2 regions of the Streptomyces sp. NPDC053542 genome follow, and region 1 is predicted to be linked to the other one. Evidence: riboswitches for the same ligand, from Rfam matches in the RefSeq annotation. Region 1 holds a riboswitch; the other holds the start of a gene.
The links. Region 1 has a riboswitch for S-adenosylmethionine ahead of thrC (threonine synthase). Riboswitches for the same ligand answer to the same signal wherever they lie in the genome.

Region 1 (7,194 bases):
CCGCCACCGGCCGGATCGAGGCGCCCGCGCCGCCGCCGGGCGTCGCCGCGGCGACCGCCGAGCTGCCGGGCCTGCTGAAGCGCTCCGGAGCCTGGCAGGACGGGCCGGCCGAGGCCGCGATCGAGGCCGCGATCGAGACCAAGGGCGGCCGGGCCGTCGCCGTGCACACCCGGCGCACCGCCGACCCGCAGGGCACCTTCGAGGCGCTGCGCGCGCCGCTGGCCGCGCTCGCCGAGCGGCACGGCCTGATCGTCGAGCCGGGCCGCTTCGTCCTGGAGCTGCGCCCGCCCGGCGTCGACAAGGGCGTCGCGCTCACCTCGTACGTACGCGAGGTGAACGCCGACGCGGTCCTCTACGCGGGCGACGACCTCGGAGACCTGGCCGCCTACGCCGCCGTCGAAGCGCTGCGCGCCGAGGGCCTGCCCGGGGTCCTGGTATGCAGCTCGGCAACGGTCGGCGAGGGCGCCGAGGAACTGGCGAACCGCGCGGACCTGGTGGTACCGGGCCCGGCGGGCGTGGTGGATCTGCTCACGGCGCTGGCGGAGGCGAGCGCGCCGCAGGCATGAGGGCGCGCCCCGCAGGGGCGCGGGGAACTGCGCGACCAGCCAACAACGGCGGGTCAGCCGGCAGCCACACCGCCCGGGGCAGCCCGGAACCCGCCGGCCACAGCCCCGCAGGGCCCGGCAGCCCGGAACCGCGCGGCGTCAGCCGCCAAGCGCCCGCAGCTGCTCCAGGAACCACTGCGCCGGCGGCAGCGCAGTCGCCGCCGCAGCCAACCGCTTCGCGCGCTCGGCCCGCTCATCGAGTGGCATGGTCAGCGCTGCGTGCAGCGCCTCCGCCGTGCCCCCGATGTCGTACGGATTGATCACCAGCGCGTCCTCCGCCAGCTCCGCGCAGGCCCCGGCCTCCCGGGAGAGGACCAGCGCGCAGCCCGCCTCGGACACCACCGGCACCTCCTTCGCGACCAGGTTCATGCCGTCGCGGATGGGGTTGACCAGCGCGACGTCGGCGAGCCGGTAGGCGGCCAGGGAACGTGCGAAGTCGTCCTTCACGTGCAGCACGACCGGCAGCCAGCCGTCCGTGCCGAACTCGTCGTTGATCTCCCCGGCCAGCCGCGAGACCTCCTCGGTGTACTGCCGGTACACCGCCAGGTCCTGCCGCGAGGGGTAGGCGAACGCTATGTGCACCACCCGGCCGCGCCACTCGGGGCGGTCGGTCAGCAGCCGCCGGTACGCCTGGAGGCCGCGCACGATGTTCTTCGACAGCTCCGTGCGGTCCACCCGCACGATCGTCTTCCGCGGCGTGCCGTCCTCCGCGGTGCCGATCTGCTCCCGCAGGTCCGCCAGCCGCTCGTCGACGTCCGGCTGCCGGGAGCGCTCGCGCAGGAAGTCCGCGTCGGCGCCCAGGCCGTGCACCCCGAGCCGGGTGGTCCGGCCCTCGTACGTGACGCGCAGGCCCGACGCGCCGTCTCTGGCGACCTCGGCGCCCAGCACCGCGGCGCAGCACTCCGCGAACGCCTCGGCCCAGCGGTGGGTCAGGAACGCCGCCCGGTCGCCGCCCAGGATCCCGCGCAGCACCTCGGCCGCGACGTCGTCCGGCAGCAGCCGGAAGTAGTCCGGCGGCGCCCACGGGGTGTGCGAGAAGTGGCCGATGCGCAGGTCGGGGCGGCGCTCGCGGAGCATCCCCGGGACCAGCGTGAGGTGGTAGTCCTGCACGAGGACGGCCGCGCCGGGCGCCGCGGCCTCGGCGAGCGCGTCGGCGAAGGCGGCGTTGTACGCCTCGTACGACGCCCACTGGCCGCGGAAGTCCGCGTCGAACGCGGGCTCCAGCGGCGTCTGGTAGAGCAGGTGGTGGACGAACCACAGCACGGAGTTGGCGACGCCGTTGTACGCGTCGGCGAAGACCCCGGGCGCGATGTCCAGCATCCGGACGGACTGTCCACCGGTGTCGCCGGGGTCCAGCAGCCCGTCGCCGGCGGCGGCCCGCCGGGCCGCCTCGCGGTCGCCGTCGCCGAGCGCGGCGCACACCCACACGGCCCCGGCGTCCGGGCCGATGGCGGAGAGACCTGAGACCAGACCGCCGCCGCCCCGCCGGGAGGTCAGCGTGCCGTCCTCGCCCAAGGCGTAGGAGACCGGACCGCGGTTGGACGCGACAAGAACCTGGGCACCTGAGCTGGAGGAGACCATGCCGATGACCTAACCCGCCATAGATCCGCTCAAACGTGCGGCCGCCCGGCCCTCATGCCGCGCGCCGCTCCGCGTACTCCGGTATGTCCCGCATCGGCGGCCGCTCCTCGGTGTCCACGTCGGTCGTCCGCGGTACGAACCCGCCCTGCTCCCCGCGGTCGAACTGGGTCAGCCGGGGCCGTACGAGGTGGCCGCGGGCCAGCCGCAGCTGGGCGGTGCGGTAGATCGCCGCGGCCATCCGGCCGAGCGCCTGCCCGTCCTGGTGCCGGTGCCTGCGCACGCCCACGTCCACCTGCGCCAGCGCGTCCAGGCCGACCGTGTGCAGCGCGTCGACCAGCAGGCCCAGCTCGACGCCGTACCCGACGGGGAAGGGCAGCTGTTCGAGCAGCGAACGGCGGGCCGCGTACTCGCCGCCCAGCGGCTGGACGAAGCCGGCCAGCTGCGGCCAGTGCAGATTGAGCAGCGGGCGGGCCACCAGCTCGGTGACCCGTCCTCCCTGGCCGGCCTTCGGGCCGCCGGCGCCCTCGCCCAGCGGCCGGTCGTACATCGCCTTCACGAACTGCACCTGCGGCTCGGTCAGCAGCGGCCCGACGATGCCGGACACGAAGTCGGCGGAGAACTCGCGCAGGTCGGCGTCGACGAAGCAGACGATGTCGCCGCTGGTGGCCAGCAGCGAGCGCCACAGCACCTCGCCCTTGCCGGGCACCGTCGCCAGCCGGGGCAGGACCGCGTCGCGGTGCACGACGCGGGCGCCCGCGGCGGCCGCGACCTCGGCGGTGCGGTCGGCGGAGCCGGAGTCCACCACGATCAGCTCATCGACCAGCGGCACCGCGGCGGACATCAGATCGCGCCGGATGATCTCCACGATCGTGCCGACCGTGGCCTCCTCGTCGAGCGCGGGCAGCACTACGCTGACCGTCTGCCCGGTGCGGTTCTTCGCGGCCAACAGCTGGTCGAGCGGTCGGTCGGCGGCTGACCAGGAGCGGCCGGTCAGCCAGCGCTCCACCTCTTCCAGCACCTGTCCGTCTCCTTAAAGTGATCCATCTCGCGCATCGGACGACTATCTCAACCGTCCATGCCTTCGGTTACAGTCTTGAACAACGCGGATGACCACCGCATGCCGGGGTCACCGCTGAACAAACGCCTGTGTTTCGTACGCAGGCCATACCGCTCATCCAGAGGGGCAGAGGGATACGGCCCGTTGAAGCCCCGGCAACCCTCCAGCCGGTCTTGCCGCCAGGACGCTGATGTCCGCCGCGCGAGGCTCCCGGCTAGGGAAGGTGCCAAATCCGTCTCACGGCGAGATGCGTCGTGAGGAAGATGAGGAGAAAGGGCCTCGCCTCCATGGCTGTGCAAGCTTCCGAAAGCACCACCACCTCTGCCGTCTCTCTCGGCCCCGCCGCCGCGCTGTCCTGTCGCGAGTGCGGTACGCGCTTCCCGCTCGGCCCGATCTTCGCGTGCCAGGAATGTTTCGGGCCGCTCGAAGTGGCCTACGACCTGCCGAGCGGCGACCCCGAGGGCCTGAAGAAGCAGATCGAGGCCGGTCCGAACAACATCTGGCGGTACGCGCCGCTGCTGCCCGTCCCCGCCGACGTGGCCGACAAGCCCAACCTGAACCCGGGCTTCACCAAGCTGGTCCAGGCCGACCGCCTCGCCGCCGAGCTCGGCGTCACCGGCGGCCTGTACGTCAAGGACGACTCCGGGAACCCGACGCACTCCTTCAAGGACCGCGTCGTGGCCATCGCCGTCGAGGCGGCGCGCGCCTTCGGCTTCACCACCCTGTCCTGCTCCTCGACCGGCAACCTGGCCGGCGCGGTCGGCGCCGCGGCGCGCCGGGCGGGCTTCCGCTCCTGCGTGTTCATCCCGCACGACCTGGAGGCCGGCAAGGTCGTCATGGCCGCGGTCTACGGTGGCGACCTGGTCGGCATCGAGGGCAACTACGACGACGTCAACCGCTTCTGCTCCGAGCTCATCGGCGACCCGCTGGGCGAGGGCTGGGGCTTCGTGAACGTCAACCTCCGCCCGTACTACGGCGAGGGTTCCAAGACGCTCGCGTACGAGATCTGCGAGCAGCTCGGCTGGGAGCTGCCGGACCAGCTGGTCATCCCGATCGCCTCGGGCTCGCAGCTCACGAAGATCGACAAGGGGCTCAAGGAGCTCATCGCGCTCGGCCTGGTCGAGGACAAGCCGTACAAGATCTTCGGCGCCCAGGCCGAGGGCTGCTCGCCGGTGTCCACCGCCTTCAAGGCCGGCCACGACGTCGTACGCCCGCAGAAGCCGAACACCATCGCCAAGTCGCTGGCCATCGGCAACCCGGCGGACGGCCCGTACGTGCTCGACATCGCCCGCCGCACCGGCGGTGCCGTCGAGGACGTCAACGACGAGCAGGTCGTGGACGCGATCAAGCTGCTGGCCCGCACGGAGGGCATCTTCGCGGAGACCGCGGGCGGCGTGACCGTCGGCGTCACCAAGAAGCTCATCGAGAACGGCCAGATCGACCCGGCGAAGTCCCTGGTCGTCCTCAACACCGGTGACGGCCTGAAGACGCTGGACGCTGTCGCGCCGACCACCGGGCCGACCGCGACCATCCGTCCGAGCCTGGACGCGTTCCGCGAGGCCGGCCTCGACAAGTAAGAGCCTGTGTCATGACACAGCCTCTAAGCGCCCGCACGCGCTGTTCCCCGGTCCCTGAAAGGTAGAAGATCCCCATGAGCGTCAACGTCCGCATCCCCACCATCCTGCGCACCTACACCGGCGGCCAGGCCGAGGTCTCCGCAGAGGGCGCGAACCTCTCCGAGGTCATCGCGGACCTGGAGAAGAACCACAACGGCATCGCGGCCCGCGTCCTGGACGACCAGGGCAAGCTGCGCCGCTTCGTGAACGTCTACGTCAACGACGACGACGTGCGCTTCGAGCAGGGCCTGGAGACCCCGACGCCGGACGGCGCCGGCGTCTCGATCATCCCCGCGGTGGCCGGCGGCTGCTGAAGCCCGCCGCCTTTCGCGCACGCCCCTGCGTGCGCCCTGTGTGCGCCCCCTGTGCACCGCCTCGTGGGTGACTGCATACGCCTCCTGGAATCGCCCCGTCCGCAGCAAAAGCGGACGGGGCGATTCCATGTCGTTAAAGGCGATACAGTTGAGGTGAATCCTCTTCGCGCGCGTGCCCCACGCATATGAGAACGCGACAAGATGTGCACAAAGTGTGTGCGTATTTTGTCGCGTTGATGAGCTATGCCCGGCCCGGCTTGCCCAGAATTATTGAGACTTCGCCGCAAATCGGCGAATGGTCGTGGGCAGAATTCTCGTCCGATTGACCTGTTGCGCTGGGCATCGGTGCAGATACATTCAGCGGCGGTCGACGCGTTCCGGCGCACACCCTCCTTGGGGGTGAGGTCTGACCCGGGTCCGCGGAGTGCGGTCCTGCGCAAGGGCCAGCAATAGGGGAGTTAGGAATGGCTCAGGGCACCGTCAAGTGGTTCAACGCGGAGAAGGGGTACGGCTTCATCGCGGTCGACGGTGGTGCGGATGTTTTCGTCCACTACAGCGCGATCCAGATGGACGGCTACCGCACCCTTGAGGAAGGTCAGCGGGTCGAGTTCGAGATCTCGCAGGGCCAGAAGGGGCCGCAGGCGGACATGGTTCGCGTGGCCGGCTGAGCGCCGACCGACTGCAGCGTACGGAGGCCCGTGCCCCCCTTGGGGGCGCGGGCCTTCTGTTGTGCACGGGCGCGTGCCGGCCCGGCCCCCTTGCGGCGCTGCCGCGCGGTCCCGCAGGCTGGCTGAGGCGCTTGCGCCCACCCGTCTCCCGGCCACCACCCCTCATCGAGCCTCCTTCGGAGGCGCTTGCACTCTAGGGTGCCGAGTGCTAATCATTGCGTTAGCACTCTGAAGGTGAGAGTGACAGAACTTCGGATCGGGCCGGTGAGGTCCGCGGTCCGGTGGGGCAGGGAACCACCGGGGCGCAGGCCGTCCGTCGCGGGCACCAGCGCGGTCCACTGCGTTTCCACCCCTGTCCGGGAGGACCACTTCACATGGCCAAGATCATCGCGTTCGACGAGGAGGCACGGCGCGGTCTCGAGCGCGGGATGAACCAGCTCGCCGACGCCGTCAAGGTCACCCTTGGCCCCAAGGGCCGCAACGTCGTCCTTGAGAAGAAGTGGGGCGCCCCCACGATCACCAACGATGGTGTCTCCATCGCCAAGGAGATCGAGCTCGAGGACCCGTACGAGAAGATCGGCGCCGAGCTGGTCAAGGAGGTCGCGAAGAAGACGGACGACGTCGCCGGTGACGGCACGACGACCGCGACCGTCCTGGCCCAGGCCCTGGTCCGCGAGGGCCTGCGCAACGTCGCGGCCGGCGCCAACCCGATGGCCCTGAAGCGCGGCATCGAGCGCGCCGTCGAGGCCGTCTCCGCCGCCCTGCTGGAGCAGGCGAAGGACGTGGAGACCAAGGAGCAGATCGCCTCCACCGCCTCCATCTCCGCGGCCGACACCCAGATCGGTGAGCTCATCGCCGAGGCCATGGACAAGGTCGGCAAGGAAGGCGTCATCACCGTCGAGGAGTCCCAGACCTTCGGTCTGGAGCTGGAGCTCACCGAGGGTATGCGCTTCGACAAGGGCTACATCTCGGCGTACTTCGCCACCGACATGGAGCGTATGGAGGCGTCGCTCGACGACCCGTACATCCTGATCGTCAACTCCAAGATCTCCAACGTGAAGGACCTCCTCCCGCTGCTGGAGAAGGTCATGCAGTCGGGCAAGCCGCTGCTGATCATCGCGGAGGACGTCGAGGGCGAGGCCCTGTCGACCCTGGTCGTCAACAAGATCCGTGGCACCTTCAAGTCCGTCGCCGTGAAGGCCCCGGGCTTCGGTGACCGCCGCAAGGCCATGCTCGGCGACATCGCCATCCTCACCGGTGGCACCGTCATCTCCGAGGAGGTCGGCCTCAAGCTCGAGAACGCCGGTCTGGACCTCCTGGGCCGCGCCCGCAAGGTCGTCATCACCAAGGACG
Region 2 (7,194 bases), on a different contig from region 1:
TGGTCGGAGCGGGGGCACCCAGGTTGCGCGGAAGGCGTGCTTCCCCCCTTCGGGGGAAGCCGGTGCCGGCCCGTATGGGCAGCGCACACCCCCTTGACACACCGAACGGCACCCCCCGGAGTGAGCGCAAGATAAGCGACCGACATAATGTCGGTCGTGGCGACAGCAACAGCAGTAGAAACCGGGCACGCGCACCCGTCGGTCAATCGGCCGAACCTCACCAGCGTCGGAACCATCATCTGGCTGAGTTCCGAGCTGATGTTCTTCGCGGCCCTCTTCGCGATGTACTTCACCCTCCGATCGGTGACCGGAGCTGATTACTGGAAGGAATCCGCCGATGCGCTGAATCTTCCGTTCTCCGCGACGAACACCACGATCCTGGTGCTCAGCTCCCTGACGTGCCAGCTCGGTGTTTTTGCGGCCGAGCGCGGCGATGTCAAGAAGCTCCGGGCCTGGTTCGTGGTCACCTTCATCATGGGTGCGATCTTCATCGGCGGTCAGGTCTTCGAGTACACGGAGCTGGTCAAGCACGAGGGCCTCTCGCTCTCGTCCGGACCGTACGGCTCGGTGTTCTACCTGACCACCGGCTTCCACGGACTGCACGTGACAGGCGGCCTGATCGCCTTCCTGCTGGTCCTGGGCAGGACGTACGCGGCCAAGAGGTTCACCCACGAACAGGCCACCGCGGCCATCGTCGTGTCCTACTACTGGCACTTCGTCGATGTCGTCTGGATCGGCCTCTTCGCCACGATCTACCTGATCAAGTAGGTAGTCCGGTCCCGACCGGACCCGCAGTTCAGACAGACACAGACCAGAAGCATCGACGCAGAAGATCCTGACACCGGGGTAATCCGTGAAAAAGCTCTCCGCACGACGGCGCCATCCGCTGGCGGCGCTCGTCGTCCTACTCTTCGCGCTGGCGGTCACTGGGGGGCTGTACGCCGCGTTCGCGCCGGCGGACAAGGCTCAGGCCGATGACACCGCCCAGTCTCTTGCCATCAAGGAGGGCAAGAAGCTCTTCGCCGTGGGCTGCGCCAGCTGCCACGGCACCGGCGGTCAGGGCACCTCCGACGGCCCGAGCCTGGTCGGCGTGGGCGCTGCCGCCGTCGACTTCCAGGTCGGCACCGGCCGTATGCCGGCGCAGCAGCCCGGTGCCCAGGTGCCGCGGAAGAAGAACATCTACAGCCAGGCCGAGATCGACCAGCTGGCGGCGTACGTCGCGTCGCTCGGCGCCGGTCCCTCCGTGCCCGGCAAGGAGCAGTACAGCAAGGACGGAGCGGACATCGCCAAGGGCGGTGAGCTGTTCCGTACGAACTGCGCGCAGTGCCACAACTTCACCGGTAAGGGCGGCGCCCTGACCAACGGAAAGTTCGCACCGGCGCTCGACGGGGTCGACCCGAAGCACATCTACGAGGCCATGGAGACCGGCCCGCAGAACATGCCTTCGTTCGGTGACGGCTCCCTCTCGCAGTCCAACAAGAAGGACATCGTCGCTTACCTCGGTGAGGTCAACGGCGACAAGACCGCGAGCCCGGGCGGTATGGAGCTCGGTGGTCTCGGCCCGGTCAGTGAGGGCCTCTTCGGTTACATCTTCGGCCTGGGCGCACTGGTCGCGGTCGCCATCTGGGTCGCAGCCCGGACAGCGAAGGCCAAGAAGTCATGAGTGAGACTGGACGACACGCAGACGTGCCAGAAGAAACCCTGCCCAGTGGGCGCGACGGCGCCCACGGTGACGTGGCGACGAAGGAGAACCCCTTCGCCGACCCGGGCCTGCCCCCCCACGAGCACCGCATCCAGGACATCGACGAGAGGGCGGCCAAGCGCTCCGAGCGCACCGTGGCCCTGTTCTTCGTCGTGTCCATGCTCGCGACGATCGGCTTCATCGCCTCGTACGTGATCTTCCCGATCGACAAGATCATCTACGTCTGGCCGCTCGGCCACATCAGCGCGCTGAACTTCGCGCTGGGCCTGACGCTCGGCGTGGCGCTGTTCTGCATCGGCGCCGGCGCGGTCCACTGGGCCCGCACGCTGATGTCCGACGTCGAGGTGGCCCAGGAGCGGCACCCGATCGAGGCCGAGCCCGAGGTCAAGGCCAAGGTCATGGCCGACTTCCGGGAAGGCGCCGCGGAGTCCGGCATGGGCCGCCGCAAGCTGATCCGCAACACCATGTTCGGCGCGCTGGCCCTGGTGCCGCTGTCCGGTGTGGTGCTGCTGCGCGACCTCGGTCCGCTGCCGGAGAAGAAGCTCCGCACCACGGGCTGGAAGAAGGGCATCCGCCTGGTCAACCAGTCCACCAACCTCCCGCTTCGTCCCGAGGACATCGCGGTGGGCTCGCTCACCTTCGCCAAGCCCGAGGGCCTGGAGGAGGACGACCACGAGTTCCACTCGAAGATCGCCAAGGACGCCCTGATGCTCGTGCGGATCCAGCCGCAGAACATCAAGGACAAGCAGGAACTTGAGTGGTCGCACGAGGGCATCGTGGCGTACTCGAAGATCTGCACCCACGTCGGTTGCCCGATCTCCCTGTACGAGCAGCAGACGCACCACGTGCTCTGCCCCTGCCACCAGTCCACCTTCGACCTTTCCGACGGTGGCCGCGTGATCTTCGGCCCGGCCGGGCACGCCCTGCCGCAGCTGCACATCACGGTGAAGGACGGCTACCTCGAAGCCGTCAGCGACTTCGCGGAGCCCGTCGGCCCGAGCTTCTGGGAGCGCGGATGAGTAACGAGACGAGCGCGACCAACGCGCGCCGCGGCCAGGCGCCGCGGGGCGAGCGGATCGCCGACTGGGCGGACGGCCGGCTGGGCATCTACAGCCTCGCCAAGTCCAACATGCGCAAGATCTTCCCGGACCACTGGTCCTTCATGCTCGGTGAGATCTGCCTCTACAGCTTCATCATCATCATCCTGACCGGCGTCTACCTGACGCTGTTCTTCCACCCGAGCATGGCCGAGGTCGTCTACCACGGCTCCTACGTGCCCATGCACGGCATCCGGATGACGCAGGCGTTCGAGTCGACGCTGGACATCAGCTTCGACGTCCGCGGCGGCCTGCTGATCCGGCAGATCCACCACTGGGCCGCGCTGGTGTTCCTCGCCGGCATGATGGTCCACATGATGCGGGTGTTCTTCACCGGCGCCTTCCGCAAGCCGCGCGAGGTCAACTGGCTGTTCGGCTTCCTGCTGTTCGTCCTGGGCATGTTCACCGGCTTCACCGGTTACTCGCTCCCGGACGACCTGCTCTCCGGCACCGGTGTCCGCTTCATCGAGGGTGTCATCCTGGCGATGCCGCTGGTCGGCTCGTACCTGCAGATGTTCATCTTCGGCGGGGAGTTCCCCGGCCACGACATCATTCCGCGGTTCTTCACGGTGCACGTCCTGCTGCTGCCGGGCATCATGCTCGGCCTGCTGGTGGCGCACCTGATCCTGGTCTTCTACCACAAGCACACGCAGTTCCCGGGTGCCGGCAAGACCGAGAAGAACGTGGTCGGCATGCCGCTGCTGCCGGTCTACATGGCCAAGGCCGGAGGCTTCTTCTTCCTGGTCTTCGGTGTGATCTCGGTGATCGCCGCGATCGCGAGCATCAACCCGGTGTGGGCCATCGGCCCGTACCGTCCGGACCAGGTGTCCACCGGCGCCCAGCCCGACTGGTACATGGGCTTCGCCGAGGGCCTGATCCGTGTCATGCCCGGCTGGGAGTGGAACATCGCGGGCCACTACACCGTGAACTTCGGTGTGCTGATCCCGATCGTGGTCTTCCCGCTGGTCCTGGCGGCCATCGCGGTCTACCCGTTCATCGAGTCCTGGGTCACCGGCGACAAGCGTGAGCACCACCTGCTGGACCGCCCGCGCAACGCCCCGACCCGTACCGCCTTCGGTGTGGCCTGGCTCTTCGCCTACCTGGTCATGCTCGTCGGTGGTGGTAACGACCTGTGGGCCACGCACTTCCACCTGTCGATCAACTCGATCAGCTGGTTCGTCCGGATCGCGTTCTTCGTGGGCCCGGTGCTGTCCTTCATCATCACCAAGCGGATCTGCCTGGGTCTGCAGCGGCGCGACCGCGACAAGGTGCTGCACGGACGCGAGTCCGGCATCATCAAGCGGCTGCCGCACGGTGAGTTCATCGAGGTGCACGAGCCGCTCACGCAGGAGCAGCTGCACGCCCTCACCGCTCACGAGCAGCCCAAGCCGCTCGAGCTCGGCCCCGAGGTCGACGAGAACGGCGTCCGGCGCAAGATCAAGCGCTCGGAGAAGCTGCGCGCCAAGCTCTCCAAGAGCTTCTACGGCGAGGACAACGTCATTCCGAAGCCGACGGTGGAGGAGTACGAGGAGATCACCAGCGGCCACGGCCACCACTGATCTCCACGGGGGAGCGGTACCGACACCGTGAACCCGAGCACGTAGCACAGAACGCCACCCAGAGGGCCCTGTCCGAGCACCGGACGGGGCCCTCCGGCGTATCCGCGGGCCCGATAGGCTCGCTGTGAAGATTTTTGACTCACCCAGGAGCGTGGACCATGAACGTTGTGACCCCGGATGGCGGCGGCAGCGTGGCGGCCCGCACCTGGCCGGGCGTGCTGAACGCCCTCCTCGAAGGCCGTGACCTCTCCGCCGACTCCACCGAGTGGGCGATGGACCGGATCATGCGCGGCGAGGCCAGCGACGCGCAGATCGCCGGCTTCGCGGTGGCGCTGCGCGCCAAGGGCGAGACGGTCGCGGAGATCTCCGGGCTGGTCCGCGCGATGTACGAGCACGCCAACCTCATCGAGGTGCCGGGCCGCAGCGTGGACATCGTCGGCACCGGCGGCGACGGCGCCAAGACCGTCAACATCTCCACCATGTCCTCGATCGTGGTGGCCGGCACGGGCACGAAGGTCGTCAAGCACGGCAACCGCGCCGCGTCCTCCGCCAGCGGCGCCTCCGACGTCCTGGAGAAGCTCGGCGTCAATCTGGACCTGACGCCGCGCCGGGTCGTGGAGGTCGCCGAGGAGGCCGGCATCACCTTCTGCTTCGCGGTGAAGTTCCACCCCTCGCTGCGGCACGTCGCGCCGGCCCGCAGCCAGCTGGGCATCCGCACGACCTTCAACGTGCTCGGCCCGCTCACCAACCCGGCCAAGGTCGCGGCGCAGGCCACCGGCGTCGCCGACGCCCGGATGGCGCCCATCCTGGCCGGCGTGCTCGCCGAGCGCGGCTCCTCCGCGCTGGTCTTCCGCGGCGACGACGGCCTGGACGAGCTGACGACCACGGCCACCTCCACGGTGTGGGTGGTCCGGGACGGCACCGTGCGCGAGGTGCCCTTCGACCCGCGCGACGTCGGCATCGAGCTGGTGCCGGTGGAGGCGCTGCGCGGCGCGGACGCCTCGTACAACGCGGACGTCGCACGGCGACTGCTCGCCGGGGAGACGGGCCCCGTACGGGACGCCGTACTGCTGAACTCGGCGGCGGCCCTGGTGGCCCTGGACCCGACGGACGCCCCGCTGAACGAGCAGATCGCGGCGGGGATGGCGAGGGCGGCGGAGTCGATCGACTCCGGGGCCGCACAGCGTGTACTGGAGCGGTGGGTGGCGGCGTCGAACGCGTAGTTCCGTTTCGCCCGATTTCGACGCAAGGCCCGTCCGCATGCCGGACGGGCCTTGCGTGTTCTTGATCGTGTGGCATGATTCTCGGCAGGTCACGAGTGACAGCGATGAGGCCCCGGCTTGCTGTCCGGCAACCCTCCGTCCGTGGCGGGGTGCCCCGGGTGATGACCAGGCCGCAGGCAGCAAGGCCAGCGGCAAGCGCGGATCCCTCGCCAGGGATCCTGGTTATCGAGGGAGCTCTTCCGTGATGCAGCGAATGCGCTAGGGCCGGTCGGCCCCTTTTTCCCCACACCCCGCCTGTGGCGCCCCTCTGTACGAGTCGTACGAGGTTTCCGTCCGCGCCCGCGGGTTCTTCCACGCTCCGTGCGTGTCATTCGCCTACTCCGTACGTCTCGTACGGTTTTACGCCTCCGGGAGACTTCGCCATGTCCGTGCGCCCTGAAACCGTCACCGCCCTCGCCGCCGACACCGCCGACGCCGACCCCGCCTGCGCCGCCGCCGCGCCGCTCCCCGTCCTCGGCAGCGACGTGCGCGTCCCGCTCGTCACCGGCGGCGAGGTCACCTACGCCGCGCTGGACTACGCCGCCAGCGCCCCCGCCCTGCAGCGGGTGTGGGACGACGTGGCCGCGTACGCGCCGTACTACGGCAGCGTGCACCGCGGCGCCGGGTACCTCTCCCAGCTCTCCACCGACCTCTTCGAGAACAGCCGGCAGACGGTCGCCGAGTTCCTCGGCTGCCGCGCCGCCGACCAGGTCGTCTTCACGCGCTCGACGACCGACTCGCTCAACCTCCTGGCCGCCGTGCTCCCCGCGCGCACCCGGGTGTTCGTCTTCGAGACCGAGCACCACGCGTCGCTGCTGCCCTGGGAGCAGCGCGCGGACGTCGAGGTGACGTACCTGAACGCCCCGCGGACCCCGCAGCAGGCGGTGGACACGCTGGAGAAGGCGCTCGCCGAGCGCGAGCCCTACGGCCCGGCGCTGGTGTGCGTGACCGGCGCGTCGAACGTGACCGGTGAGCTCTGGCCGGTGCGGGAGCTGGCCGCCGCGGCGCACGCGCACGGCGCGCGCATCGTGCTGGACGCCGCGCAGCTGGCTCCGCACCACCCGGTGGACATCGCCGAGCTGGACGTGGACTGGGTGGCCTTCTCCGGCCACAAGCTGTACGCGCCCTTCGGGTCCGGCGTACTGGCCGGGCGCGCCGACTGGCTGCAGGACGCCGAGCCGTACCTGGCCGGCGGCGGTGCCAGCCGGACGGTCGCGCGGCGCGAGGACGGGGGAGTGGCGGTCGAGTGGCACACCACCGCCGCCCGCCACGAGGCCGGTTCGCCCAACGTCATCGGCGTGTACTCGATCGCCTCCGCGTGCAAGGCGCTGACCGAGGCCGGGTTCGACAACCTGGTCGCGCGGGAGCAGCAGCTGATCGCGAAGGTGCGGGCCGGGCTCGCCGAGGTGCCCGAGGTGAAGGTGCTGTCGCTCTTCGGCGACGACGCGCCGCGGGTGGGCGTGCTGTCCTTCGTCGTGGACGGCTGGAACAGCTCGCACTTCGCGGCCGCGCTCTCCGCGGAGTACGGCATCGGCGTACGGGACGGGCTGTTCTGCGCCCACCCGCTCGTGCGG

Region 2: it holds a riboswitch for S-adenosylmethionine, as region 1 does, so the genes downstream of both, ACIGXO_RS11920 (aminotransferase class V-fold PLP-dependent enzyme) here and thrC (threonine synthase) in region 1, are expected to answer to the same signal.

What each region holds. Positions count from the first base shown of each region.
Region 1 is NZ_JBITXL010000008.1:166,570-173,763, forward strand. It holds gene otsB (trehalose-phosphatase) at 1-566, shown strand, start outside; gene ACIGXO_RS23460 (trehalose-6-phosphate synthase) at 705-2,186, opposite strand; gene ACIGXO_RS23465 (glucosyl-3-phosphoglycerate synthase) at 2,239-3,204, opposite strand; SAM riboswitch class I at 3,355-3,513, shown strand; gene thrC (threonine synthase) at 3,531-4,820, shown strand; gene ACIGXO_RS23475 (MoaD/ThiS family protein) at 4,895-5,173, shown strand; gene ACIGXO_RS23480 (cold-shock protein) at 5,638-5,841, shown strand; gene groL (chaperonin GroEL) at 6,216-7,194, shown strand, end outside.
Region 2 is NZ_JBITXL010000004.1:46,596-53,789, forward strand. It holds gene ACIGXO_RS11895 (heme-copper oxidase subunit III) at 148-768, shown strand; gene ACIGXO_RS11900 (c-type cytochrome) at 854-1,663, shown strand; gene ACIGXO_RS11905 (Rieske 2Fe-2S domain-containing protein) at 1,660-2,721, shown strand; gene ACIGXO_RS11910 (cytochrome bc complex cytochrome b subunit) at 2,718-4,358, shown strand; gene trpD (anthranilate phosphoribosyltransferase) at 4,517-5,581, shown strand; SAM riboswitch class IV at 5,669-5,785, shown strand; gene ACIGXO_RS11920 (aminotransferase class V-fold PLP-dependent enzyme) at 6,004-7,194, shown strand, end outside.